One region of the Desulfitobacterium dichloroeliminans LMG P-21439 genome, then DNA from elsewhere that is predicted to be linked to it. Evidence: riboswitches for the same ligand, from Rfam matches in the RefSeq annotation. Region 1 holds a riboswitch; each other region holds the start of a gene.
The links. A riboswitch is a leader RNA that binds a small molecule or an ion and turns the genes downstream of it on or off. The one in region 1 is predicted to bind glycine.
Positions count from the first base shown of each region.

Region 2: linked by a shared signal. The riboswitch ahead of DESDI_RS04340 (ACT domain-containing protein) and the one ahead of DESDI_RS16900 (alanine/glycine:cation symporter family protein) in region 1 are both predicted to bind glycine.
Region 3: linked by a shared signal. The riboswitch ahead of gcvT (glycine cleavage system aminomethyltransferase GcvT) and the one ahead of DESDI_RS16900 (alanine/glycine:cation symporter family protein) in region 1 are both predicted to bind glycine.

Region 1 is NC_019903.1:3,574,008-3,583,838, reverse strand. It holds gene DESDI_RS16925 (alpha/beta fold hydrolase) at 1-634, opposite strand, end outside; gene DESDI_RS16920 (coenzyme F420-0:L-glutamate ligase) at 655-1,845, opposite strand; gene DESDI_RS16915 (2'-5' RNA ligase family protein) at 2,042-2,587, shown strand; gene DESDI_RS16910 (MBL fold metallo-hydrolase) at 2,584-3,306, opposite strand; gene DESDI_RS16905 (VOC family protein) at 3,426-3,800, shown strand; gene DESDI_RS16900 (alanine/glycine:cation symporter family protein) at 3,909-5,291, opposite strand; glycine riboswitch at 5,441-5,534, opposite strand; glycine riboswitch at 5,540-5,615, opposite strand; gene rnk (nucleoside diphosphate kinase regulator) at 5,990-6,406, shown strand; gene DESDI_RS16890 (glutamine--tRNA ligase/YqeY domain fusion protein) at 6,441-8,099, shown strand; gene DESDI_RS18150 (hypothetical protein) at 8,217-8,372, opposite strand; gene ybaK (Cys-tRNA(Pro) deacylase) at 8,413-8,901, opposite strand; gene DESDI_RS16880 (sulfite exporter TauE/SafE family protein) at 9,017-9,831, shown strand, end outside.
Region 2 is NC_019903.1:931,871-941,701, forward strand. It holds gene DESDI_RS04310 (SDR family NAD(P)-dependent oxidoreductase) at 1-401, shown strand, start outside; partial or broken gene DESDI_RS17805 (flavodoxin family protein) at 518-673, opposite strand; gene DESDI_RS04320 (hydrogenase small subunit) at 836-1,963, shown strand; partial or broken gene DESDI_RS04325 (nickel-dependent hydrogenase large subunit) at 2,019-2,639, shown strand; gene DESDI_RS04330 (IS1380-like element ISEcp1 family transposase) at 2,847-4,109, opposite strand; gene DESDI_RS04335 (flavodoxin family protein) at 4,206-4,793, opposite strand; glycine riboswitch at 5,020-5,114, shown strand; gene DESDI_RS04340 (ACT domain-containing protein) at 5,260-5,559, shown strand; gene DESDI_RS04345 (PFL family protein) at 5,572-6,939, shown strand; gene DESDI_RS04350 (LytR/AlgR family response regulator transcription factor) at 7,095-7,823, opposite strand; gene DESDI_RS04355 (hypothetical protein) at 8,017-8,547, shown strand; gene DESDI_RS04360 (LemA family protein) at 8,698-9,195, shown strand; gene DESDI_RS04365 (DUF2207 family protein) at 9,204-9,831, shown strand, end outside.
Region 3 is NC_019903.1:2,826,456-2,836,286, reverse strand. It holds gene ileS (isoleucine--tRNA ligase) at 1-1,907, shown strand, start outside; gene DESDI_RS18440 (sugar diacid recognition domain-containing protein) at 2,148-3,008, shown strand; glycine riboswitch at 3,121-3,226, shown strand; glycine riboswitch at 3,228-3,303, shown strand; gene gcvT (glycine cleavage system aminomethyltransferase GcvT) at 3,393-4,490, shown strand; gene gcvH (glycine cleavage system protein GcvH) at 4,583-4,969, shown strand; gene gcvPA (aminomethyl-transferring glycine dehydrogenase subunit GcvPA) at 4,971-6,311, shown strand; gene gcvPB (aminomethyl-transferring glycine dehydrogenase subunit GcvPB) at 6,308-7,774, shown strand; gene pduL (phosphate propanoyltransferase) at 7,906-8,484, shown strand; gene DESDI_RS13410 (BaiN/RdsA family NAD(P)/FAD-dependent oxidoreductase) at 8,665-9,831, shown strand, end outside.

The DNA.
Region 1 (9,831 bases):
GAAACTCCGCATATTTGGGAGGGGTCATCTTATCCTCCTGACCGGAGATAATTAATAAAGGATGTTCTATTTTTTCCACCCGTTGGAGCACGTCAAAGCTGTGGCAAGCTGTAAAATCTGCCGCAGTAACCTCCGGCGGACAGGACATGATAAGCTGGGATATTTCCTGAACAGCTTCAGGTTTAGCTGAAGGGGAAAAGGCCAGCCGTCCCATTAAAGCCACAAAACCAGCATAATCCTTAGCTATAGTTTGAAAGATCAACGGGGCCACATTTAAGCGAGCACCTGCCCCCATGGCAATTCCCGCCACTGCTGAATCAGGATAATCCAGTAAATATTGCAGGACAATAGCGCTACCCATGCTGAGTCCGCAGAGTATGGGTCTTGTGGCCTTAATTTCCTGCAGAAAAGCCCTCACCGCTTCTGCTAAAGCAGGAATACTATCTAGGGCAGGGCCTTCACTGCCGCCATGCCCCGGTAAATCGATAGCTATTGTATTGGCCACCGTAGCTAGCCCTGAAAGCTGCGGCTGCCAAGCTTTTGCTTGACAACCCGCTCCGTGCAAAAAAACCAAAGTCGGTAAATCTTCCTTTAGAGGCCAGTTTGCGCTTAAATAATTGATTATCTCAATCATCCTTAAACAATAAATACCGTTTACTTTGTATAATTATCAAAATACCCCTTAATATAGACGATGGGGGTTCCCTTATCGCCACTGCCGGAGGTCAAATCGGAGAGGGAACCGATGAGATCCGTAAGCTTGCGGGGGGTAGTCCCTTGTGCTTCCATGGCACCGACCAGATCATCGCATTTATTCTCAATATATTTCGATATGGCTTGATGCTGTTCTTCACCGCTTAGGTGACAGAAATTGTTATCTGCCAAATATTTCAGTTTCACTTCGTTAGGAATACCTTCGAGCCCGCCAGTGTAGGCCGGTGATACGACTGGGTCCGCCAATTCCCAAATCTTCCCGACGGGATCTTTGAAGGCCCCATCGCCGTAAACCATAACTTCAACGGTTTGGCCAGTTAATTCCTTGATTTTAGCTTGAATGCCATCAACGATGGGTTGACAGTTGTTGGGGAATAATTTCACGCTTTCTTCAGTGGCTTTATTTGAGCCGAGTAGACCATAGTTATCGTTAAAGCCGCTACCATTGATGGATTTCGCCAGTACATCGTCTAAGCCATAGATTTTATCCACTCCACTGCCCTTTAAGATGCGCTTGGTTCGAAAACGAGAGTGTATATCACAAGTCAACACGTTCTTGGTGTAGTCTAGAATAGTTTTGGGATTGTTAGAAAAAATGACTTGGCAGGTAACACCTTCAGCCTCGATTAGTTTTTTGTAGTAGTCGATATAGTCAACTCCAGTGAAGGGATGCTTGCAATCCCCGAAATGTTCGCGGAATTCATCCTCAGTCAAGACATCGGTCCATGGATTGATACCTTTGGCATCCAGTTCATCAATGCTCACAAGATGATTGCCTACTTCATCGGAAGGATAGTTCAACATCAGGACCACATTCTTAACACCTTTAGCAATACCCCGTAAACAGACTGCAAACCGATTGCGACTGAGAATCGGAAAGATAATGCCGACAGTCTCATCGCCGAATTTGGCTTTGATGTCCGTAGCAATATCGTTAATTGTTGCGTAATTGCCTTGGGCACGTGCTACAATGGATTCAGTGATCGATACTATATCGCGATCCTCAATAGAAAAGCTTTCGACCTTTGCAGCGTTTAAAACGGTATCAACGACTATTTGCTCTATGTTATCCCCATTATTAATTATCGGTCCACGAAGTCCACGTACTACGGTGCCAACGACTCTTTTCACTATAATCTCTCCTCTATAAGAGTATTTACTCGCCTAAGTTTTGCAAAATTACAACCACTCTATACTATACTATTTTATAATGATAGAAGTAAAGTTATTAATAATAATATCTCCTTAAAAAAGATCGATAGACTGAGCTAGTCGACTTATAGGGGATATTCAACATAGTTAATTGACCAGATAAAGGAGGCCTTTAATGAGCTATGCAATAAATCTATATTTTAATGAAGAGGCGGAAAAGTCCATTATCAATATCTGGGAAACCTTGTCCCTTTTAGGGATTGGCAAGTGCATGTCCTGTCTAAATGGCAGACCCCATATTACCTTAGCCATATTTGATGAGCTGGATTTAGCCCAAGCGAGAGAGCAGTTAATGCATCTTGCCGAGACAGTGCCAGTTTTTTCGCTAAAGCTACTGCAAGTGGGGATGTTTCCTCATAATAAGGGAGCGATCTTCTTGGCACCTAACTTACCGGATAAGCTTTTCCAGATCCACAGAGATTTACACAAAATGCTGGGGGCATGGGATGAGCATAGCTGGGATTATTATAAACCCCAAGACTGGTACCCCCATTGCACTCTTTCCTTAGAGACTCCAATAGGGGAGATTCCAGAGGTTCTGAGAGAGCTTCTCAAGATTTTTCAGCCTATTGATATAACCATCGAAGCGATTGGGATGGTATCCTTAGAACCCATCGACTACCTATGTGAGTTTTCTTTGCATCAACACATGGATAATTAAATTGTAAAAATCTGATTAGGTTGGGTTATGGTGAGGATATGGGTGGGTGAAGAGGCTAATTTTTGGGCGAAAATTTGAAGGGGTTCATACTGATCCCAAAAGTGCATGGGGACAAGAATGTGAGGCTTAAGCTCCTGAATAAAATACTCAGCACCAATGGAGTAATACTGCTCTAATCTGGGGTCGACCGGGAAGAAGGCTAAATCAATGGACTCACCTTTTATTTTGGCGATTTCTTCTTTGAATATCCTCTCGGCGTTTTCAATAGCTTCCGGAGGCTCTCCCCACCAATGCCACCAGTTGAGGTCCCCAGCATGAAAGATACGGAACCCCTCTGGGTCAACATGTTCCACGAGAAAAGAAATCCCTGCATCGGTGGAGCCATAGGCCTTAATTCTAAGATCATCTAAACGGGTCTCATCATAGGGTGAAAGGAAGGTAATGTTTTCGGTAGAGGGGGGAAGATTAGGATTCCCCTTGATGTCCGAGCTCAAAATATAGTGGATATGGGGATGCTCTTTCTGCCATAGGAATATTTCCGGATTGAAATGGTCCTGATGGACATGGGACGTAAAGACATAGATTTTTTTAGTCGCTGGGAATTGGATGGGACCTTCATAATAGTCAAAGACCAGAAGGGACTGGTCTGACTCCACTATGAAACCACTGTGACGGATATATTCAATGGTTAAGCCAAAGCTTTTTACAGGAGTTTTCATGAGACGCCTCCGTTCCTTAGATATTAAAAAGATGTTTGTGTTCTCTCTTAAAAATTACTACACTATGGATGAGGGTGCAATATGAAGATAAGTCAACATGAAAAAAGGGGGATTATGCTATGAAGTTTAAATTTACCCACAATAATTTTAATGTGCTGAATCTCGAGAAAAGCCTAGCTTTCTATCAAGAAGCCCTAGGATTCAAGGAAGTAAGGAGAATTGCCCCGGAAAGCGGTGAATTTATCCTCGTCTACTTAGGTGACGGAGTAAGTACCCATACCCTGGAACTTACTTGGCTAAGAGACCGGAATGAACCCTATAATCTTGGTGAAAATGAATTTCATCTCGCCCTCATGGTGGATGATTACGAAGCTGCTCATGAGCATCATCAAAAGATGGGCTGCATCTGTTACGAAAATGAAGCGATGGGGATATATTTTATTAACGATCCCGACAATTATTGGCTAGAGATTTTGCCGGGTTCCAAGACCTAATGAGCAATTGTCTGACCTCACCGATGGAGAATTAAAAGCGAAAGGGTCCTGATTTACACTAGGTAAATCAGGACCCTTCTTTGTTAGAATCAGAACTATTTTCAGTGATTATTTATTCTCGATGACAGGGATAGGCTCCTTTGAGATTTCATCCAAACAATCTTCCCAGAGATACTTCTTCGTCTCTGATACAATCACACCGCTTAAAAGCAAGAGGGCTATAAGGTTTGGAATGGCCATCATTGCGTTCATGGCATCAGCAAGATCCCAGACGAATTGGAGGGTGACAATCGAGCCCAGGAAGACGGCTAGTACCCAGAGAAGGCGATAAGGAAGAATACCCTTTTTGCCCAAGAGGTATTCAACGGCTCGTTCACCATAATAAGACCAACCGAGGATTGTCGAAAATACGAAGGTTAAGAGTCCAAAGGTTAAAACGATTGAACCAACGACAGGAATCTCATTAAAGGCCATCGTTGTTAAATCGCCACCCTTTAACCCTTCTGCAGCGGTTGGATTTTTGATGATACTGCTGACGACAACCAGACCGGTCATTAAGCACACGACAACGGTATCCCAAAAGGTTCCCGTAGCCGAGACGAGAGCTTGACGAACTGGGTTTCTCGTTTGAGCAGCTGCGGCCACGATGGGAGCGGAACCTAAACCGGATTCATTAGAGAAAAGACCGCGGGCGATACCATAACGAGCGGCCATGATGACACTGGCACCGACGAAGCCGCCGCCGGCAGCGGTCGGAGTAAAGGCGGATTCACAAATCAAAGTAACGGCAGGCCATACGTATTGGGAATTCATAATCAGAATGATGATACAACCTAGGACGTAGGCAATCGCCATAAAGGGGACGAACTTTTCACAGACGCGAGCGATGGATTTTACCCCGCCAATGATGACAATTCCTGTCAGGGAAGCTAAGAAAATGCCCGTAATAATGGGATTGATCTGGAATTGGTTATCCAGCATACCGGAGATAGAATTAGCTTGAGTCATATTACCAATACCAAAGGCAGCAATGGATGTAAAGATGCTGAACAGAACCGCGAGCCATTTCATGCCCAGGCCTCTTTCTAGGGCATACATAGGACCGCCGAGCATAGTGCCATCCGATGTTTTGACCCGATATTTTACAGCAAGTAAGGCCTCGCCATATTTGGTGGCAATACCGAATACCCCAGTCAGCCAGCACCAAAGCACAGCGCCGGGGCCACCCAGGGCAACTGCCGTTGCTACGCCGACGATATTACCGGTACCGATGGTTGCCGCCAGAGCAGTCGTCAGGGCCCCGAATTGGCTGACATCTCCAGCAGCATCTGGGTCCTTCGTGAGAGAAAGTTTAATCCCTTTGAAAATATACCTCTGTATGAAACGAGTACGGAAGGTGAGGAATAAGTGCGTACCAAACAGCAAAACAAGAATCGGTGGTCCCCAGAGGTAGCCGTTCAACCAGATGATAAAGTTATGCAAGGCCTCCATAGTTTTTTCTCCTCCTTTAATCTAGGTATCTGCCCCTGCAACCACCAAACGGGGTTGCGCTTTCTATATAAAAAAGAGCCAATCGTAGTGATTGACTCTGAGTAGGCGGATGATGGGTGCAAAATAGGAGAATGCTTAATAGCAATCCCTAGTTAACCTCTGTCCTTTTGCCTGAGAGATTTACAACACATCATTGTATTGCCCCTTCGGCGCCCTTAATTGAGTCTCTCCAGAGTGCTGTCAATTTCCGGTCTTCGACAGGTTCCTGTCACCTGAAAGTTTTGCTTCTTCGGCGGGCGTGAGCCCTTCTCCCGTAAATCTCATCCAGCAAATATTAAGTTAATGATTATCTGACTTTTCTGATTTGTTCAGCATCTTTAAGGAGATATTTATTATTATAAATAAACTATCCATTTTATTCAAGATATTTTAAGAAGAAGAGCTGTAAGTAAAAAATAATTTTTCGAGTGCATCCTAACTCGATGACTTGCCTGAAATCCACAGAAGGATGCCAATAAACCATGGAGGTAGCATAGAGGAAGTAGATATTGCGACTACAGATATTTACTTATTTTAGGAAATAGTATATACTAAGGACAGTGTGTAATCCCTTTTTTTCGAAATTCATAACCATTATTAGCGGCTATCTGGCGATAGTCGCTCTATATTTATCACAAGAAAAGGAAGGTTCAGGAGAAATGAGAAGGAAAATTAGTATCACAGCCGTTGATCAGGAGCGTCTCTTAAAACTTATCAATAAGGAGAGAGAGTTTGGCAGCGCTAAAAACCAGGATTACCTAAAAAATCTTGAGCAGGAATTGAATAATGCGGATGTGGTATCCTCTGCAGAAATTCCTCGTGATGCCATTACTATGAATACCCAAGTAATGCTTAAGGATATGGAGTCAGGAGAAGAAACTACATATACCTTGGTTTATCCTGAGGATGCTGATTTATTGGAGGATAAGATTTCCGTCCTTGCCCCTGTAGGGACAGCTATACTTGGTTATCGTCAAGGGGATACCATTGACTGGAAAGTCCCTGATGGCGTGGTTCGCCTCAAAGTCGAAAAGATTGTTTATCAACCTGAGGCTGCCGGAGACTATGATTTATAGGCCTTAGAACATTCTACAGGAAAGGTTGATATCCATGGACAACGAAAACAAATCTTCCAATTTTCTACGTCATATAATTCTTGAGGATCTGCGGTCAGGAAAAGTAGATCATATCTATACACGGTTCCCCCCCGAACCTAATGGGTATTTACATATTGGACATGCAAAATCCATCTGTTTAAATTTTGGCTTGGGTGACGAATTTAAAGGGAAAACAAACTTGCGTTTTGATGATACTAACCCGGTCAAGGAAGATACGGAATACGTCGAGTCAATTAAAGAAGATGTAAAGTGGCTGGGATTTGAATGGGATAATCTTTTCTTCGCCTCTGATTATTTTGAGGAGATGCATAAAAGGGCAGTGCTCTTGATTAAGAAGGGTAAGGCTTATGTTTGCGATTTAACAGCTGAAGAGATGCGTAAAAGCCGTGGTACCCTGACGGAAGCTGGTCAAGAAAGTCCTTATCGGAACCGAAGCGTGGAAGAGAACCTCGACCTATTTGCAAGAATGAGGCAAGGAGAATTTAAGGACGGAGAAAAGATTCTGCGGGCGAAAATTGATATGTCCTCACCGAATATCAACCTGCGTGATCCGGCGTTGTATCGGATTGCCCATGCAAGCCATCATAATACAGGGGATACCTGGTGTATTTATCCCATGTACGATTTTGCCCATCCTTTGGAAGACGCTATCGAAGGAATAACTCATTCCATTTGCACCTTAGAGTTTGAGGATCATCGTCCTCTCTATGACTGGGTGGTAAGGGAATGTGAGATGGAAAATACCCCGCATCAATATGAATTTGCCCGCTTGAATATGACCAATACAGTTATGAGCAAGCGTAAACTAAAACAGCTGGTGGATGAGAAAGTTGTGGATGGGTGGGATGATCCTAGGATGCCGACCATCTCAGGATTGCGACGTCGGGGCTATACCCCAGAGGCCATTCGTGCCTTTGCTCAAGCCATCGGTGTGGCCAGATCAGAAAGTTTAGTTGATTCAAAAATGTTGGAGCACTTTATTCGTGAGGACCTGAAGCTCAGAGTACCTCGACCCATGGCGGTGATCAGACCCTTGAAAATCGTCATCACCAATTACCCAGAGGGTCAAGTGGAGATGCTGGATGCCGATAATAATAAAGAGAATCCAGAGATGGGCAAACGCCAGATTCCTTTCTCTCGCGAAATCTTCATAGAACAAGATGATTTTATGGAAACACCTCCGCCAAAATACCATCGACTTTATCCGGGTAACGAGGTGCGCTTAATTGATGCTTACTTCATTAAGTGTGAAGAGGTCATTAAGGATGAAGTGGGTACTATTGTAGAGATTCATTGTACTTATGATCCGGAAACTAAAAGTGGCACCGGATTCACCGGGCGTAAGGTAAAGGGAACTATTCATTGGGTAGAAGCTACTCAGGCAGTTCCTGCTGAGTTTCGCCTTTATGATGCGTTAATCCTTGATGATAGGGAAGAAGAGGAAGGGAAAACCTTCTTGGATTATCTCAACCCCAACTCTTTGGAAATCTTACAAGGATTTGTCGAACCCCATATGAGAGCGGCAAGACCACAGGATAAGTTCCAATTCCCCCGTCATGGTTACTTTAACGTTGATCCAAAATATACGACTCCTGAAAAGTTAGTGTTTAACCTAATTGTTTCTCTGAAGAGCTCCTTTGTCATCAAATAAGGCGGCAATGTGAGCATTAATATGGGATAGTCGGTGTAACTCATTGAACTTCAATGGAAATAGAAGAGGCGTTGCCCACGAAGGATTCTTCGTGAGGCAACGCCTCTTTGTGCATTCTTATTTCTCTTTATAGAGGATCAGAACGTAATGCTCCAAGAAGGCTTTCCATTGAATCTCAAGAATTTCAATCTTGCCCTCATTCTCTTGCAAAAAGTGGTTTAGTTTCTTTTCCAGTCCACCTTGCCGAAAGGCTTGGATGATCTTAACCTTCATTGCACTATCCTCCCCTTAGGTACTGCTCTACAGCTTTTATTTAGTCTAAAGTAGCAAAATGCGCAATTGCACCTACTTGTCCTTGTGTGGCTTTAAGCAAATCTTGGGCGCGAACATAGATTTGCAGTCCCCGTGTCCCTGCGCTGATGGCGATTTTCTCGTGCATCAAGATATCTTCCTGAAAAAATACGGGATACTTCTTCTTGGTACCTAAGGGTGATACACCACCTCGGATATAACCGGTCAAAGGCTGTACTTCTTTGAGTGCAACAACTTCAACCTTTTTGTTGCCACTAACCTGCGCTAAAGCTTTAAGATTAAGCTCATAATGAGCAGGGATGCAAGCCACAAGAATACCTGTTTTATCCCCTCGTGTGACGAGTGTTTTATAGATTAGCTCTGGAGGCATGCCAACCTTCTGGGCAACAGTGGTGGCAGAGAGGTCCGCTTCATCCACTTCATAAGGCATCAGTTCATAAGGTATGCGGGCTTGGTCGAGAATCCGAGCGGCATTGGTTTTCTGGGCCATACATTTCACCTTTCTTTTAATGGAAAAAAATCTTCTGCACTTACTATAGGAAAAGCTGTGGATGGTTGTCAAGTGATGAGTGACCTTCGACTAGACAAGCTAACCATTTCTCGTTATGATAGCTACGATAATCAAAAAAGTTATCTGGGTTGAAGAAGGTGTTGATTTGGAGTTGTTATCCTTAGAATTATGGCTGATGATGTTCGGAATTGTTTTCTGTGCGACCTTCACTCAAGTCTTAACTGGTTTTGGCTTCGGACTGATTGCAGTTCCTCTTCTCTTATTTATCTTACCAAGTCAACAAGCACTCATAGCGGGAATGATCTTATCGATGCTATCGTCTGCCTTGCAAGGGGTTCAAATGCGTCACTTAGCTCGCTGGGATTTGATTTTCCGTCTATTATTTTTCAGTATTCCGGGTCTCGCCCTGGGTGTTATATTAAGTGAGTATATGAACGGGCTATATATTAAGGGAATCGTAGGTAGTGTCCTCATAGGCTATGTAGGGTGGCAGTGGTTTAGAATTAAAGCGTCTCCTTCGGAAGTTGTTGCTGTAGACGAATCGGAAGGAGTAGATCAAGGCCTCAAGACCTTTTCCATCTTATTTATACTCGTTGCCTTCTCTTCGGGACTTCTTAACGGCTTGGCAGCTATTCCCGGGCCTCCTATCGTAGCGCTGCTTATAAATCATCTGAAAAAGGATGCTTTCCAAGCCACGACTGTCAACTTTTTCTTTTTGCAATATGCCGTGACAACGGTCTCCAAGTCAGTTCTTTTTGATGGGAATTTTGATTTCCCCTTTGCTGTCTTGCTGTTTAGCATGATGCTGGCTATTGCCCTGGGCTATCTAATTGGGCAGCCTGTTAGAAAACGAATCAATGAAGATCAATTTAAGAAAGTTGTTTACGGACTGCTTCTGATCATCGGCTT
Region 2 (9,831 bases), 980 kb from region 1:
GCGGACAGCTATGGAATATGGAGGGTCTCGGTTCTAACGATATGATACAAGTTAAAACAATTCTTTATGGTACTTCTAAACGTGCTTTGACCTATTTTACGAGGGGGCTGGCCAAAGAGCTTGAGGGTAAGCCTGTATTAGTGGGACGCCTTTCCCCGGGCATGATGCTAACAGATTTTATTACTAAAACCCCGGACGGTGAAAAGTCACCCGTGATTGAGGATCAGAAATTCAGGAAGATATTTAATATTCTTGGCGATAAGCCAGAGACCGTCGCGGCCTTCTTTGTTCCACAGATGCTTCAGAATACAAAGAATGACGCCCATATCGTGTGGTTGACCAAAATGAAGGCTATGCAACGTTTTGCAACGGCTTCTTTTAATAAGCGTGAATTGATCTAACAAAAAATACGCCCGTTGATGGGCGTATTTTTACATTCTAAGTTGATAAGAGTTCATCTGGACTATGAAGCCATTTTATTTTTAGGGAGGCCAAGATCTTGAGTAAATGGGACTCCTTAGATGGGATTAGCTAATCTTGCCCCTAGCTCGAAGGCTTTTTGGCATTCCTGCGGAAACTGCTCCTGTCTAACTTGAGCCTTATGCTTCGCATCGAACCTTGAGGCCTCATATTTTGTATAGTCATCAAATTGGTAGGTATCTGTAGAAAGTACCCTGATGTTGCGTAATAAATTCCTGGACGCAGGAATTTGTGACCAGTCTACTTCGTTACCCAAACAAGAAGTGGAGTTATGATTTTTCATAACTCCACTTCTTGTTTTTTGAATGATTAGCCCTTCTTTGGGGGAAAATATTCCTTTAAGGAGGGTTATGATGTGCTGAACCGTCGAGAATTTCTTAAGCTGGTCGTCAAAGGAGCCATTCTTGGCAACTTTATCAGCTTAGTAACCCCCGAATTAGAAAAAGCCTTAGCTCAAGGAGATATTAAAAAGAAGCTACCCATTCTGATGGTAGAGACGGGAACCTGTACCGGAGATAGTATCTCTTTAGATAATATTTGGACACCGACACTATCCGATATTTTTACCAACATCACTGAATGGCGTTATGACTGGACCATGATGCAAACCCAAGGGGAGTCAGCCTATAAGGTCTTATTGGATATGGAAGAAACTCTAGCCCATGAATTCATACTTATTGTCCAAGGATCTATCGCGCGTAGAGATAATGGTCATTATAATTACGCCGGCCTCGAAAACGGCCAAATGGTCACAGGCCTGGACCTGGTTCGTAGGCTGGGTTTAAAAGCTAAATATATCGTGGCCATAGGTAATTGTGCTACTTATGGGGGGCCTGCCTCTGGGTATCCTAACCCGTCCCAGAGTACCGGTACACAAACGATCCTCCCCGAACGCCGAATTATCAATGTCTCCGGTTGCCCTGCCCATCCGGATTGGATTATGGGTACCCTTCTGCATTTGGCTCTATATGGGGAGCCTGAACTAGAAAAATTCGGCCGTCCCAAAATGTTTTACGGAGAAACCATTCATAACAACTGCCCGCGACGTCGTTACTACGACCAAGGTATCTTTGCTACAGATATCGGTCAGAAGGAATGTCTTTACCGCGTAGGCTGCAAAGGACCCGTCACCTATGCCGACTGCCCTATCCGTCGCTGGAACGACCGCTACAACTGGCCAATCGGCTGTAACTCTCCCTGCATCGGCTGCACCGAGCCCGGGTTTCCTGATCTTATGGAGCCTTTTACCAATCATTTTTCCGACATCACCTTCCCCGGAGGAACCCGCGAAACAACCGATCGAATCGGTAGAGGGGTCTTAGGCTTAGCTACCCTAGGGATTGGCGGACATTTTCTAAGCTCACTTTATAAAGGACGTCTTCATCGGAATCTAATTCAATCGACGAACCAGGTGAAGAAAAAGATCCAGCTGAAGAAAGCCAAGACGTATCATACCTATCGGCCCAAGAAATCTCAGCAATGACCAAAAGTGATGCCGCCAATCGACATGGGCGGTTGATTTTACAAGTGAACGAGGAGTGAGCTTACTGGAGAAGAAGGTTGTTTTTCCGTTTACCCGAATCCACAATCCGATGTTGGTAGAGGCCCATCTAGAAAACGGAGTGATCCAAGACGCCTTGATCGCGGATACCCTCTACCGAGGCTTTGAGCAAATTCTCGAAGGTCGATCCGCTTTTGATATGCCTTATTATACGCAGCGCATCTGCGGCATCTGCTCCTCAGTTCATGGGGTGGCGGCGTCTTATGCAGTGGAGCAAGCCCTGGGGATGGCCGTTCCACCGAACGGATTGGTCCTCCGCAATCTTATTATGGGTAGTGATTTCCTGCAGAATCATCTCCGTCATTTCTACCTTCTGAGCATGCCTGATTATTTCAAAGGCCCCGACATCCCCCCCTTCCTACCTCATTTGGAGGGAGATATTCGCCTTACTCCCCAAGAAGATCAACGTATGACTGATCATTATTTCCAAGCCATCGAAGTTTCTCGGTATGCACATGCGGCGTTCGGAGTTTTCGGGGGCAAGGCTCCCCATGGGCACGGGATTGTACCCGGAGGGTGTACCATGCACGTGGATGCCGATAAAATCAACCGCTATCGCGGTTATCTTATCACTATCCTCGAGTTTATTAATAATGTACCTAAATTCCACGTGTGTTTTTTATTAGCTTCAAAAATCACTATTTCACGAAGAATTTAGACTGCTTCTCACACATTGTAACATTATTTACAACCACCTTTCAATCATTTTTGATAAATCATTGATTTCATCTTTGCTGCAATGATACTTAATAAACTCTGCAAGTTATCCACAGAGCAACACTCAATTTTATTGATGATATTCTTATTATACCAGACATTTTTCATACACTCCCTTGTACGGATAGTTTTCCGACAACTTCATGATTACATATCTTGCGGTTTTGATTATTTTTGCTGCAAGAAATACATACTTCAAACGAAAGGTCTTTATTTGCTGTCTGTATTCTGAAGAGTCCAAGGAATCAAACTTGAACAACAAAAATAGGTTATATGAAAGCATCATCATTTGAAACACGGCTTCATTCGCCCAAAATGACTTTAGCAAGAGATGACCCACCGCCATGTCGTATTTGGCTTCTTTGATATAGTTTTCAGCATTACCACGCTTTTCATAGTATATAACTACTTTTTCAGAAAGCAAGGTAGTATTTGTTACAAAGAAAAAGTAGTCGTATTCGGAACCTTCTAAAAGTGATAATTGTGCTCTTTCTTTTTCTGGTTTCAGTACGCGAGATACGACAAATCTTCTGTCTTTTTCCCATTTAACTAATTTTGTATACAGTTCTGTAGTTTCTCTACCTTCTTCTCCTTTAACGAATACAATTGATGAATTCGTTGCTTGTGAGGTGAGTGTAGAATAACTTTTGGCTTTAATTAAATATTTGCATCCAAGAGATTCTATCGTTTCGATAATTTTTTCATCAAAGTAGCCACTATCCATTCGAAATAAAATTTCTAAATCGTCTGATTTGATGTTAGCAACAATTTCTTTGATCATTTCCGCAGCACCGTTTGCAGTGTAAGTATTGCCACTTCTTACAAATCCGGTAACATATGCTTTTAATTCGTCGCAAAATGCAAATTGGATATTGTAGCATCGGTTTCCCAGTTTCTTAGGATTATATCCTTTTGACGCACCTTCTTGATGACCTTCTACGTTAATTACACTACTATCAATATCAATCGTAATGGATGTCAATTTACTTTTAGTGAGCAGTTTTTTAAAGACTTTAAAATTAATGTCTCTAAACATTTGGGTTGTCTTGAAGTTGAAGTTTCCTAGAAACCGTGACACTGTTTCAGGTTCTTTTACGGAAATATCAAACTCGTTGACGAGGGGATCATTTTGAAGTAGCTTTAGACGTTCTAACTTATCAATGCCAATGAAGTGACCGCAGAGCATGGTCTTTATATGATTCATCTTGATTTTATTTGTTGAGTCATTATCAAATACGAGGTCATTTTCAATAAAATCAAAAATCCCATTGCTTTTTGCATTCTCAAGGAGCAGAAAAAGACCTGCATTTGATGTTAGATTCTTAGCTTTGAAATCAATTTTATTAATCATAATTAGAACCCCTTTTTACTACTTTTCTTACTATTATTTTACCATATATCGAGTCATAAAAGCTGATAATTTAACATATTTTTGAGCACTTTTCTTTCACCCAATGGGTGAAAGCTGAATTTCGAAGGAACGCATATTTATCAAGGCTTTGATTATGCTTTTTGAAGTACTGACGTAGAATCTAGGAAGTAGATATTCTGTAGGTCCATTTAGGAGTTCTAGACTGCGCGCGTTGCCATTATATAAGAATTCGTAACCCATCTGCTGTGAATTGCTTTCCGGGAGATTCATTGTATAGATAAATCCTGAAGCTATCTTGCCTTGAAATACGCTACGTTGGCCTTCATTATAGCTTAGGTTAGAGAAATACAACCGTTCTAAAAAAGAGCGCATTTCTCCGGTAACATTGCCGAAGTAGATTGGGGAACCCAGCAACAGGACATCACTTATGAGGATTTTCTCTAAGAGAGGGGTAAGATCATCTTTTAAGGCGCAATGGCCGAGATACTTAGTGTTCCTCTGTTTACATATAAAGCAACTGATACAGCCTTTGAAGTTTAAGTCATAAAGATGAACCAATTCGGTCTCCGCACCGACTGATTGAGCTCCCTTGAGCGCTTCTTGTAAGAGTGTTGCAGTATTCCACTTTTTTCGTGGACTACCATTTACCGCGATGACGTTCATTTTTTATCAACTCCAATTTATTAGTTATTATCTATAACTTCATTATAACAGCTGCGTTTTTGATTGTACTTATTTTTCACTAGCTAACAATTAACTGTGAAGATTATGAGATCAGTTCTGGGTTTGCATTTTTTTAGTGATTGTGTTTATAATACGATATAAGTAAATAGGACTGGATGAAGTTCTCAGGAGTGCATGGGTGTAAAACCGATGGTAAACTGGAAATGGACAGAACTCTGGAGAGTTCCGTAAGGACGCCGAAGGGGCAAGACAGTAGAAGATACTGTCCAATCTCTCAGGCAAAAGGACAGAGAAAAGATTTGGGCGCTTTTGGCTACGATTCTTGCATTAGATGTTGCCGCTTAAATGAATTCTCTTTGCTCACCAGAGTCAAACTTTTAGTTGACTCTTTTTTATTGCTCAAAATGGGAACGATAGAAAATCAAGAAGAAAAGGGGTAAAGGAAATGAGCTTAGAAAGTACTAAAGAAACTTCCAACCGAGTGATTATCTCCATTCTCGGTAAGGATCAGATTGGCATTATCGCTTGGCTGACCGGACGTTTAGCTGAAAAATCCATCAATGTCTTAGATCTCAGCCAAACGATCCTCCAGGGATTTTTCACCATGATTATGATTGTGGATGTCGCCCAAGCGTCCGTATCTTTAGGGGATCTCACCAAGCAGCTGCAGAGTGAGGGAGAACCCCGTGGGTTAAAAGTCAATGTTCAGCATGAAGATATTTTTGAATTCATGCATCGAGTTTAAGGGGGTAAAAGGATGAAAATGCATATCGCTCCCCACGAAATACTTCAAACCATCGAGATGGTTGAGAATGAGAACCTCGATATCCGTACGATCACTATGGGTATTAGCTTGTTGGATTGTGCCGGAGATGATGTTCAGCGTGTGGAACAAAAGATCTATGATAAAATCACTCAGCAAGCGGAGCATCTCGTCAGTGTAGGTGAAAGTCTATCTGCTCGCTATGGAATTCCCATCGTCAACAAGCGGGTTTCCGTAACCCCGATCGCTCTTCTCGGTTCAAGCTTTAACCCGGAAGAAATGGTGCGTTTAGCTAAGGCACTGGACCGAGCGGCAGAGGTAGTGGGAATCAACTTTCTGGGAGGCTTTTCAGCCTTAGTCCAAAAGGGATTAACCAAAGGAGATCGGGCTCTCATCGCGGCGATTCCGCAAGCCTTAGCAGAAACAAAACGAGTTTGCTCCTCGGTAAATATCGGTTCTACGAAAACCGGGATCAATATGGATGCGGTTTTAACCATGGGAGAAGTCATCCTCGAATGCGCTCGACGCACTGCAGACCAAGATGGTATTGCCGCTGCCAAGTTGGTTGTCTTCTGCAATGCGCCGGAAGATAACCCCTTTATGGCTGGAGCCTTTCATGGGGTAGGTGAGCCGGAGACGGTGATCAACGTAGGGGTTAGTGGCCCCGGGGTGGTGGCCCATGCAGTCAAGAAAAGTCCGGAAGCGGATTTAGGGGAAATAGCCAACCTGATTAAACGCACAGCCTTTAAGATTACGCGCATGGGTGAACTCATCGGTCGCGAGGCTTCCAAGGTTCTTAATGTACCCTTTGGGATTGTGGATCTTTCCTTAGCTCCTACCCCAGCTGTAGGGGATAGTGTGGCAGAAATTCTAGAGAATATGGGACTGGAGCGCTGCGGAGCTCATGGAACCACCGCTGCCTTGGCCTTGCTCAATGACGCCGTGAAAAAGGGTGGCGCCATGGCCTCCTCCCATGTGGGAGGGTTGAGCGGAGCCTTTATTCCTGTCTCGGAAGATGCGGGCATGATTCGCGCGGTAGAGGAGGGGGCTTTAAGCATTGAAAAGCTGGAGGCTATGACTTGTGTCTGCTCCGTGGGCTTGGATATGATTGCGATTCCCGGGGATGTCGAGCCGGAGACGATTGCCGGTATTATAGCCGATGAAGCAGCTATTGGGATGATTAATAAGAAGACAACCGCGGTGCGGGTCATTCCCGCCATCGGCAAAAAGGTCGGCGAGCGGGTAGAATTTGGTGGACTGTTGGGAGGAGCTCCGGTCATTAGGCTTAATCCCTTTTCCTCCCGTGACTTTATCCGCCGCGGGGGCAGAATTCCGGCGCCGATCACGAGTCTGTCGAATTAAGTGAAGAGGACATAGCAGATATAGAAAAAGGAACAAGCAGCTTTGATGAACTGCACCCAATTGTTAGACATACCCAACAATTGGAGGTTGGAAATGGTATGATAAACTGGACACTAAGATAAGAGAAAAAGGTGACAGTTTATGAGTAGGAGAAGTTATGGTTGGATCCCTTTTTCCACAAACAAATATTGCATATAAGCTTCTCTTACTTTTCCGTAAAGTAGCCTTGATATAGGAGCGCTTTGATGAGCATATGTAATAAGTTCTCTGCCGTTTATTTCCTGTATACAGCACATATTTACGATACACGAACGGTGCACTTTAACGAACTCTTCACGGCTCAGTAGCTCAGGCTCAAAGTCGGAGAGCGAACCATAGATTTCTTTTACACTGCCATCATTGATGTGAAAATATAGCTTCTTATTGATGACTTCTAAAAACTCTAGCCTACTAAAGGGTATACGCATCACTCCCGAGGCTGTCTTAATATTTAAGGCAGCCTCTTCTTTATGTGAATCCAGAAAAAGGCTATCCAGAACAGGGTAGAGCTTTTCTGGGGCACAGGGTTTGAGTAAATAGTAATAAGCATCGACAGCATAGCTTTCAATTGCAAATTCAGGTGAAGATGTCAAGAAGATAATTCTTACCTCACTGTCAAATCGCCTAATTTCATGAGCTGCCTCCATACCATTTACTCCAGGCATTAGTATGTCAAGTAGTAGGACATCATAGATACCTTTACGCATGGTTTCTAAAAGTTCTATGGCATTGGAGAAAGTCACATATTTCATAGTGGCTTTCTTCTCAGCTTGATATTTTTTCATTAGATTAGTAAGACGAGTAAGCTCTTGTACATCATCATCACAAATAGCAATCTTTAGCACTACGATGCCTCCTAGTGTTAATATAACCCAAGTATATTTTATCATAATAACAGAGAATAGTTTGAATCTTGGTCAAACTTTCAGGACGAAAAAACTACATTTCACGCCCTCAACAGTTTTAGGAAGTTTATTTTGCTATGCTGATAACAAGGTATTTACGCCAAGGAAATTTATGAGAAGAGGAGATTGATCAATGAAAAAGTTATTAGTAGTCCTTATGATAGCGGTTATGTCTTTAAGTCTTATAGGCTGTGGAGGAGATGAGGCTCCGGCTTCTGCGCCAGCTAGCAATCCACCTACAAACGAAGTGCCTGCGGACCAGGTGGCCCAGGTGCAAGCGTTGGCTAATGCAGATTATGCTCAGCTCCAAGAACTAATGGAAGGTATCGTCGAACACCAAAACATGGGACCGGAATTCGCAGCTCTGCGTCAAAAGGTAATCGATGGCCAAGCTGAAGAAAGTGCCCTGTTAGAAGCCACGAAGCAGTTGGCTGATCATGCACAAGCCCTGCTGGAGACTGCGGAAAAAGCGCAGTGGAAGACGGAGTATTATAAGGAGCATGTTGCCCTTCTAACTGCTTCGATTAGAGCCTTAGCTGATGGGGAACGTTTAAGCTATGAAGCGGGTGTAGAAAATGATGAATCCAAGCTGGTTCAAGTGGCTGAATTAATGGCCGAATATGATAAAAAATTAGGTGAATTCCTTGACCGGTTGGAGAAATAAATTTTGAACTTTTAACTAAGAGCAGACAGATAGATAGATAGATAGTATACTTTCAGCCTGCTCTTTTATTTTATGATTGAGGAGTGATTTGCTTTGCCAACTACATTGATTATTTTAGGTGTTGCTGTCGTTCTGGTTGTTTTATGGGTTATGTCCACACAGCGTAGATTAGTAGTGTTAGATGAGAACATCAATAATGCCATGAGTCAGATAGGGGTTCAGCTATCCTCACGCTTTGATGCTCTGACGGCCCTGCTGGATTTAACGAAGGGCTATGCCAAGCATGAAAGTGAAACTCTAATCGAGACGATTAAGTCCCGTCGTAGTGTCATTACTGCCAAATCAACCCCGAACGAGGTCTTACGCCAGGAGGGGATCATAGCGGAAGCGTTAGGCAGGATTGCCATGGTGGCTGAGCAGTACCCAGAGCTTAAAGCTAACGAAACCTATGCTGAGACAATGGATGCTGTCAATACATATGAAAACCTGGTGCGCAACAGCCGTCTTATTTATAACGATAGTGTGACAAAGCTGAATCGCGAGATCCGCATGTTTCCTGTGTTGCTCATCGCCGGTATGTTGGGCTTTCGGCAAAGAGATTACCTGCAGGAGCAGGAAGGCAAGACGGTTATGCCGAGCATGAAATGAGGTCTGCTATGAAAACAATGATGAGATATAGCTGCGGAATTTTGCTAGTTGTTTTGCTGTTAACTATTGGCCCTAAGCCGACTTATGCTCAAAACCATGTCCGCACCATAGATATTGAGGCAGTCATCTATGACGATGGTTCAATGTATATTACCCAGGTCTGGGAGGGTGACTTTGACGAAGGAACCGAAATCTACATTCCTATGGCTGCTCCCGATTATCTGCAGATCAGTGACTTAAGAGTGGCTGACCACAATGGTGTCTATCAGGTTGTGGAGCCTTGGGATCTGGAGGCCGGCTTTGCGGAGAAAGCCTCCAAATGTGGGCTCAACTACACGGAGGAAGGTTATGAGATCTGCTTCGGACTTAGCGAGTACGGCACCAACCGTTATGCGATTGAGTATCGGCTGAAAAATGTCATTGGTAGCTATACCGATCTCGATGGAGTGAATTTTCGCTTTGCCAACAAGGGTATGAATACGACTCCCACGGATGTGAAAGTAGACATACGCTTAGCTGATGGAACACCTCTCAAGGATGAAGGCAGTGACATCTGGGCTTTTGGTTATGAGGGACAGGTGCTTTTTGAAGATGGGGCCATTAGAGCCTATACAGAAAAACCGCTTACTGAATACA
Region 3 (9,831 bases), 750 kb from region 1:
TGGGGAAAGAACTGGAAGGCGTGATTACTAAACATCCTTTCATCGATCGGGATTCCGTGCTCATCCTTGGGGATCATGTAACCTTGGAAGCAGGAACCGGGTGTGTACACACGGCTCCTGGACATGGGGAAGAAGACTTTAATGTGGGCAAGGAATATGGCCTGCCAGTCCTTTGCCCTGTTGACCATCAAGGGAAATTTACTGCCGAAGGCGGGGCCTATGCCGGCATGAAGGTAGATAAGGCAAATCCGGTGATTATTGAAGACCTCAAGAATCTCCATGCCTTGGTTCATGAGGCTAAGATTAAGCATAGCTATGCTCACTGTTGGCGTTGCAAGAACCCCATCATCTATCGGGCAACTGAGCAATGGTTCGCCTCTATTGATGGTTTCCGCAAAGAGGCTCTGACCGAAATTGATCATGTCCAATGGATTCCCGCCTGGGGTAAAGACCGCATCTATAACATGGTGGCAGATCGGGGAGACTGGTGTATTTCACGTCAACGGACTTGGGGTGTGCCCATTCCCATTTTCTACTGCGAGGATTGTGGAAAAGAGATTATCACCGATGAAACCATCGCCAAGGTTCAAGAGATCTTCCGTGCCGAAGGCTCAGATGCCTGGTTTATCCGTCCGGCTGAAGAATTCTTGCCGGAAGGCTTCGCTTGCTCCTGCGGTGGCAAGTCCTTCCGCAAAGAGACCGATATCATGGATGTTTGGTTCGATTCCGGTACCAGTCATACAGGGGTGTTGATGGAGCGAGAAGAGCTTGCTTGGCCTGCTGACCTTTACCTGGAAGGTTCGGATCAACATCGAGGCTGGTTCAATTCCTCCCTTTCGACATCTGTTGCTGCCTATGGCAAGGCCCCCTATAAAGCTGTCTTAACCCATGGCTTCATTGTGGATGAAAAAGGACGTAAAATGTCCAAGTCATTAGGTAACGGTGTGGATCCCTTACAAGTAGCCAAGGATATGGGTGCAGATATCCTCAGACTCTGGGTTTGTTCAACAGACTACAAAAACGACGTTGCAGCCTCGCCGCGGATTATGAAACAGATGACGGAAGCCTATCGTAAGATCCGTAACACCTTAAGATTCTTGCTCAGCAATCTCAATGACTTTGACCCTGTTAAGGATCGGGTCGCTTATGAGGAGTTGCCGGAAATCGACCGCTGGGCTTTGCTCCAACTGGGCAAAGTTATCGACCGTGTTTTGCAGGGATATGAAAAATATGAATTTCACTGGGTCTATCATACCGTTCATAACTTCTGTGCGGTAGAATTGAGCGCTATTTACTTGGATGTCGTCAAAGATCGCCTTTATGTAGAAGGTAAGGATTCCGCTCTGCGTCGCGCTTCTCAGACCGTACTCTATGATGTCCTTGATGCTCTTGTGCGCCTGATTGCTCCAGTATTAACCTTTACGGCAGATGAGATTTGGCCATATATCCCCGCCGTAGCTGAAGGCTCGAATATCCAAACCGAGGAAATGCCAAAAGTAAATCCCCGCTGGATGGATGAAGTTTTGGAGAAGAAATGGGACACTCTATTGGCTGTGCGTTCTGAAGCGACAAAAGCTCTCGAAAAGGCTCGTCAAGATAAGCTAATTAACCATTCTTTGACAGCTCGAGTCGAGATTTACCCGAATGCTGAACTCGAAGTATTCTTGAAGGCTATTCCGAACTTGGCGGAGATTTTTATTGTCTCTGAGGTTTATGTTCACCAGGCAGGAGAGGGAAAACCAGAAGGAATCACCATGGCGGAATCTATGGAAGAGCTTGGTATCGCAGTGAGCTCGGCAGCCGGTGAGAAATGCGAACGTTGCTGGATTTATGATACTAAAGTGGGTCAAGACCAAGACCATCCGAACTTATGCCCAAGATGCGCATCGGTGGTAAGCCATCTTTAAAACTTAGGTACTTGATTGCTTAGTTGCTAAAAAGACTTCCTGGAACCTACCAGGTAAGTCTTTTCTTTATATTAAAACCCAAATTAAAGTAGTTATTCACAATTAATTCCTCGAAATTATGGACAATTATTAGAAAAGTTAGTATTATTAAAAATGGTATTAGTATTGCGCGTTTTTAAATACTTTACGGCCCATTAAGGAGTTGACCCTAAGACGCACAGCAGAGGTGGGAGAGGGATTATGAAAAAAATTACGGCAAATCTGGCCAACCGAATTGTTGATTTAATTTACTCGGAAAGTGGGTACCATGGCATCGTCTGTGACCCCCAAGGCATTATTATCGCTGACTCAGCAAAGATACGTCTGGGAGTTTTACATACGGGCGCCCAGCGCATTATGAATACTTCAATCAACGAAATCAAAATTACAGCGGAAGATGAAGCCAATAGTTCAGGACAGGTCCGTGAGGGTTTGAATTTGGCGATTTTTTTAGAAGAAGAGAAAGTGGGTACCTTTGGAGTTGCAGGACCTCTTGCCATCGTATCTCCTGTAGCTAAGGTTGCGGCAGCCATGGTTGCTTATTTGCTGCGTGATGAAGAGCTGAAAGACATTCTTAAGAAGCATGTCGATCATATAGGGGAGTCTATAGAGCAAGCCGCAGGAGCCCTGGAAGAAATGGCTGCCTCTTCTGAGGAGGTTGCCAGTGTGAGCCAGACCGTGGCTACTGTCGCCCAAGAGGCTAAGCAGCAAGTAAAGGCTACAGAAGGGGTCACTGAATTTATTCGTCGTGTGTCGAAGCAAACGAATCTTTTAGGACTTAATGCGGCGATTGAAGCAGCCCGGGCCGGTGAACTGGGTAAAGGGTTCTCGGTGGTAGCCGGTGAAGTTCGAAAGCTAGCCGACGAAAGCAATCGTTCAGCTAATGAGATCAATGAGCTGTTGATGAAGTTTCAAGAAACCATGGAGGAAATCGTCAAGGGTGTATTCCAGAACAATGTGATTGCCCAAGAGCAAGCAAAAGCTACTCAAGAAATCGCTATGATGGTTCAAGAATTACAGCAGGTGGGCAATGATCTGAATGGTATCGCTCACAAGCTTTAAGAGGTAGACCATCGTTGATTCTACATAATAATTATTAGAATATAGGGGCAATGGTGTAGACGAATCTCCATTAGCTGACTATAATGAAAGCAGATAATCGAATAGGTTTCGAATGATTCCAGTAGGAGAGACTCATAGGTGAGCGCCGAAGGAGAAACGGCCAGAATGTCGCATCTATTCTGGGGGAAACTCTCAGGCAAAAGTACTGCTGGAAGACGAAACTCTGGAGAGCTTCTCAGATGAGAACACCAAAGGGGTAGCCGCAAGGTAATCTCTCAGGTTAAAGGACAGAGGTAACGCGACGCGTTATTCCCTCTGTTTTTTTATTTGTGTTCATCTTTTAAGCTGAATTAGCAAATACTCATACTTTAGGAGGTGGCTGAAGTGACAGAACTGAAAAGAACTCCGCTCTATGAAGAACATCAAAGGTTGGGAGCCAAGCTCATTGATTTTGGCGGTTGGGAGATGCCTGTCCAATATGCAGGAGTTATCGAAGAACACAAGGCCGTGCGCAATCAGGCAGGACTCTTTGATGTCTCTCACATGGGTGAAGTGGAGGTCGAGGGTCAGGATGCGCTTCCCTTTATTCAGTACATACTTACCAATGATCTATCCCGCCAGCAGGATGAGCAGATTCAATATTCCCCCATGTGCTATCCGGATGGAGGGATCGTAGATGATCTGCTCGTGTATCGGCTTCGTGAGAGTCATTACTTAATCGTCGTCAATGCCTCTAATACGGATAAAGATTTTGCTTGGATGCAGGAACAAGCTCAAGACTTTACCGTGAATCTGGTGAATCGTTCCCAAGAGTATGCGCAATTGGCCATACAAGGGCCCCAAGCGGAGAGGATTCTGCAAAAGTTGACAGGCATGGATTTGCAGGAAATTAAGTATTACTGGTTCAAGCAAGGGGAAGTGGATGGCGTTCCTTGTCTGGTTTCACGGACGGGGTATACGGGGGAAGATGGGTTTGAAGTTTACTTATCCCCTGAACAGGCATCACAAATGTGGCGGAGAATCTTAGAAGTGGGAAGTGAAGAAGGTGTGCAGCCCATCGGGCTCGGGGCTCGCGATACTCTACGTTTTGAGGCTCGCCTACCCTTATACGGCAACGAATTAGGTCCTGATATTACTCCTTTGGAAGCAGGACTTGGCTTCTTTGTAAAGATGGAGAAAAAGGATTTTATTGGCAAGGAGATTCTTTTGGCTCAGAAGGAAAAAGGTGTGCCCCGTAAGCTCGTCGGCCTAGAGATGATCGAGCGGGGGATTGCTCGTTCCCACTATCCTCTTCATAAGGAGGGTAAAGAAATTGGGTTCATTACTTCAGGCTCTTTTTCTCCTACCTTGAATAAAAACATTGCTTTAGGTCTTATTCCCTCGGAATATGCCCAAATAGGAGAAACACTCGATGTGATGATTCGAGGCAAAGCAGTCAAGGCTCAGATTGTGCCTTCTCAATTCTACAAGCGGCAAAAATAGGGATCTCACCATACCACTAACTTGAGTCGATGCCAGCGAACGTAAGCAATAATCAGGGACTAGAGTCCCGCATTATTAAGGAGGATGAATGTATGAATCCAGTGGAATTAAAGTACAGCAAATCTCATGAGTGGACTAAGGTAGAAGGAAATACGGTAGTTTTAGGAATCACGGAACATGCCCAAGAGAGCTTGGGGGATGTAGTTTTTGTTGAGTTACCGGAGAACGATACGACCGTGGTAACTGGGCAAGCTTATGGAACGGTGGAGTCTGTGAAGGCAGTATCGGATATCATCTCATCAGTCTCTGGCAAGGTCATCGAATTTAATCAAGAGGTCCTCGATTCTCCGGAACTTCTGAATAATGATCCCTATGGCGAGGGTTGGCTGGTTAAAGTAGAAGTGGATGACTTGAAAGATCTAGATGGATTAATGTCTGCCGCAGAATATGAAGCGTTTCTAGCGGAGGAGGGCCATTAACATGAATTATGTGCCGAACACAGTGGACCAGCAAGAACAGATCCTGGCCCGGATTGGAGTCAACTCCATTGAAGAGCTTTTTGCGGATATCCCAGAAAGCGTTCGGCGCCAAGCCCAATTAAAGATTCGGGAAGGTTTGTCTGAATATGAATTGGTGAAGTCGATGCAAGGACTTGCTGCCCAAAATACCACCGTTGAAGAGTATGACTCTTATCTGGGAGCAGGTGCCTATGAGCACTTCATTCCTAGTTATGTGGACCAGCTTCTGCTCCGTTCGGAGTTTTATACGGCCTATACCCCTTACCAACCGGAGATCAGCCAAGGGACCCTGCAAGCGATTTATGAGTTTCAGACCCTTGTTTGCGAATTAACGGGAATGGACGGGGCCAATGCTTCTATGTATGATGGAGCATCCGCCTTAGCTGAAGCAGCCTTAATGGCTTGCGATGCTACCCGTCGCAAGAAAGTGCTCGTGCCGCAAACCCTTCATCCGGAATATCGAGAAGTACTCCAAACCTATCTGCTTCCTCGGGGTGTAGAAATTGAGTCTATCTCCTCCAGCAACGGCGTTCTAAGACTCGATGAATTAGAAGCAGCGCTTAATCAAGAGGTGGGAGCAGTCTTGTTGCAAAGCCCCAATTTTTTTGGAGTTATTGAACAGGCTGAGGAAATTGGCAAGTTAGCCCACGCCAAGGGGGCACTGCTGGTCATGGCGGTGAACCCGGTATCCTTAGGGTTACTCAAATCTCCCGGAGAGCTCGGTGCGGATATCGTGGTGGGCGAAGGACAGCCTTTTGGCAATCCTTTGAACTTCGGAGGTCCTTATCTTGGTTTCTTAGCTTGTCGTGAGAAATACACACGTCGGATGCCTGGGCGGATTGTCGGAGCTACCAAGGATAAAAACGGTAAGAAGGGTTATGTACTCACCTTGCAGGCTCGGGAACAGCATATTCGTAGGGAAAAGGCAGCGTCTAATATCTGTTCGAATGAGGCCCTTTGTGCCCTAGCGTTTACCATTCATCTCTCGGGATTAGGGAAAAAAGGTCTCAAAGAGATGGCGCACCTTAATCTACAAAAAGCCCATTATGCGGCTCAAGAGATTGGGAAGCTCCCAGGAATGTCCTTAGCTTTCAGCGGCCCGTTTTTTCACGAGTTTGTGATCAAAACCGAGATCAGTCCTCAGAAAATCAATGAGCAGCTTTTGCAGCATAAGATTATCGGCGGTCTTGATCTGTCCCGTTTCTACCCGGAACTGAATCAGCATCTTCTTTTCTGCGTCACGGAGACCAAGAGCAAGGAAGATATCGATCGGCTTGTGGCCAGAATGGGGGAGATACAATGAAAACACTAGAACCGCTAATTTTTGACCTGAGTCAGGAGGGTAGGAGTGGAGTCAGCTTGCCTCCCTGTGATGTTCCAGAGGTCTCTTTAGAGACCCTAGTTCCAAGAGAATTCTTAAGAGAACGGGAAGCGGAGCTACCGCAAGTCTCGGAAGTCGATGTGGTCCGTCATTTTACTAGACTGTCCACCTTTAACCATGGGGTGGATACAGGCTTCTATCCCTTAGGCTCATGCACTATGAAGTATAATCCCAAGGTTAATGAAAGACTGGCTCGTCTCCCGGGCTTTAGTCAGATTCATCCCTATCAACCGGAAGGGTTAGTTCAAGGTGCACTGGGTTTGATGGTTGAACTTCAGGAGGATCTGGCGGAGATTACGGGGATGGATGCCTTTACTCTCCAGCCGGCAGCCGGAGCTCATGGAGAAATGACAGGAATTCTCATCATTAAAGCCTACCATGAACAGCAGCGTGATTTTAAGCGAACGAAGGTTATTGTACCGGATTCTGCCCATGGGACGAATCCCGCGACAGCAGCCATGGCGGGCTTTGAGATTGTGCAAGTACCTAGTAATGAGCGTGGCGGTGTGGATATTGAGGCCTTGCGCCAAGCGGCCAATGAAGAGGTAGCCGCCTTAATGCTGACCAATCCGAACACCTTAGGTCTTTTTGATGTTAATATCTTAGAGATTGCTAAGATTATCCACGATGTGGGTGGTCTGATTTACTATGATGGGGCCAATGCCAATGCGATTATGGGGATTGCCCGTCCCGGAGACATGGGCTTTGATGTGGTCCATCTTAACCTCCACAAGACCTTCTCTACTCCTCACGGTGGAGGCGGTCCAGGGTCAGGACCTGTAGGAGTCAAAGAGTTCCTCGCACCCTATTTACCGAAGCCTGTGGCAGTGCGCACGAGCGACGGGAAATTCACCCTCGATGCAGACCGTCCTCTTTCCATTGGACGGGTCAGAGCCTTCCAAGCTAATTTTGGGGTATTGGTCAGAGCCTATGCTTATATACGGGCTTTAGGAGGTGAGGGGTTGACTGCAGCCTCCCAGAATGCTGTCCTCAATGCCAACTTCCTGATGAACATCTTAAAAGAACACTATCATCTGCCCTATGACCGAATCTGTATGCATGAGTTTGTCATCACCCCACAGAACCTCAAGGGTTATGGTGTTCATACTTTGGACATCGCTAAACGACTTTTGGATTATGGCTATCATCCGCCCACGATTTACTTTCCGCTCATCGTGGAAGAGGCGATGATGATTGAACCCACGGAAACGGAAAGCATGGAAACCCTTGAACAATTTGCCCAGGTCATGATAAAAATTGCCGCAGAAGTGCAAGATGATGTGGAAATGGTCAAAAACGCTCCTTATACTACTTTGGTGACCCGTTTGGATGAGACTGGCGCGGCCAGAAAACCCGATCTCCGTTGGCGAAAAGTGGAAGATTGAATAGTATTGAATAGTAATTTTAAAGTACTAATTTTCTGATGCAGATTTTTAGCGAAATATGGAGTATAATTATTAGTTGTGTATTAGGCATAATAAAAAACGTCTAGAAACTTAACCAGGAGGTCATGTTCATGAAAACCTTTCAAGTACCCGTCGGAATTTCCAATCGTCACCTTCATCTCTCTGAGGAACATATCGGTATCCTTTTTGGTGCCGGACACCAACTCACTCGGACTAAGGATCTATCTCAACCGGGTCAATTTGCCAGCGAAGAGACTGTAACCTTAGTAGGACCTAAGGGCTCGATGCCCAATGTGCGTGTGTTAGGACCTGCTCGCAAGGCCACTCAAGTGGAGCTTGCAGCTACAGATACCTTTAAGCTTGGGGTAAAGCCCCCGGTTCGGGATTCGGGAGATATTAATGAGACCCCGGGCTTGGAAATTGTCGGTCCCGCGGGAAAAGTCCAAGTTGAGGCTGGAACAATCATTGCAGCTCGTCATATCCATATGACTCCAGAAGATGCTGAGAAATATGGTTTAAAAGATGGGGACCATGTAAAGGTTCAAGTGAATGGACCACGGGCAGGAGTTCTAGAGCGGGTTCTGATCCGAGTGAGCTCCAATTATGCCTTAGATATGCATGTGGATACGGACGAAGGCAACGCCTTCGGCTTAAGAAATGGAGATTTATTGGACGTTATCCTCGATTAAGCTTTGCGCATCATAAAATCTTAAAATAAAGTGGACAAGAGCTGCGGTGTTTCACAGGAACACCGTGGTTTTTTTGTACGGATCATATATCAGTTCCGCCCGAGCGCTATAGGCTAAGATAGTCTAGTCGCTAAAAATGGTGTATTATAGTAAGAGACTTACACCGTAAGGGGGATATCAATGCCTAAGGGGAAACAACTCAAAGTCGTCGTGATCGGAGGCGGAGCCGCCGGTTTGTTTGCTGCGGTCATAGCCGGTCGGGATGGAGCGGCGGTTACTATCTTAGAGAGAAATCAGCGGGTCGGCAAGAAAATCTTAGCCACGGGTAATGGGCGTTGTAATTTAACGAATACGGATCTGCAACTAGCGCATTATCATGGTCAGAATCCGCAATTTGCTATGAAGGCTTTGCAAGCCTTTGATAATAATCAAGCGATTGAGTTTTTTGAGGGCCTTGGCATTGCTCATAAAGTGGAAGAGGAAGGTAAAGTGTTTCCTTTTTCCAATCAAGCTTCCAGTGTCTTAGATGTTCTACGCTATGAAGTGGAACGCTTAGGAATTGAAGTAGTATTGGAAGCGGAAGTGAAAGGGCTCCACAAACTGGACAAAGGCTTTGATGTGCAGACGAAGGATGGGAAAAAGTACTTTGCCCATCGTGTCATTCTTGCTACAGGCGGAAAGGCTGCTCCGAATTTAGGTTCTACCGGGAGCGGATACCCTTTGGCTGAAAATATGGGGCATCGTCTTGTGGAGCCGTTCCCGGCTTTAGTGCAGCTTAAGCTGGCGGAACCCTTTCTGAAGCAGATCAAAGGCATCAAATTCGAGGGGTTGGCTGAGATCCTTGTCAAAGGTAAGTCCTTGGCCCAAGCCCAAGGTGAATTGCTATTCACGGAGTATGGAATTTCCGGGCCACCGATTTTTCAATTAAGCCGGACTGCTGCCGAGAAATTAAAGGGTAATCACGAGGTCTGGGTAAAGGTTGCGATGCTTCCTACCTGGACTAAGGATAAGTTGGCCCACTACCTGCACAAGCGCTGGCAAGATCAGCCAGAGAAAAGTGTGCACTTTAGCTTTGTAGGCTTTATTAACAAGCAATTAACACCTGTTGTTTTGAAACAGGCGGGTATTGAAGATATGCATAAACCAGTCAAAGCGCTGACTTCCCGCGAGAAGGAAGATATCCTGCAGATACTGCAGGACTGGCGCTTTCAGGTTACCGGGACGAATACCTGGACGGCAGCTCAGGTCACAGCCGGTGGCATCGACGTTCGCGATATTAACCCGGCAACTATGGAATCCAAGCTTGCGACGGGACTTTACTTTGCTGGAGAAATTATGGATATTGAC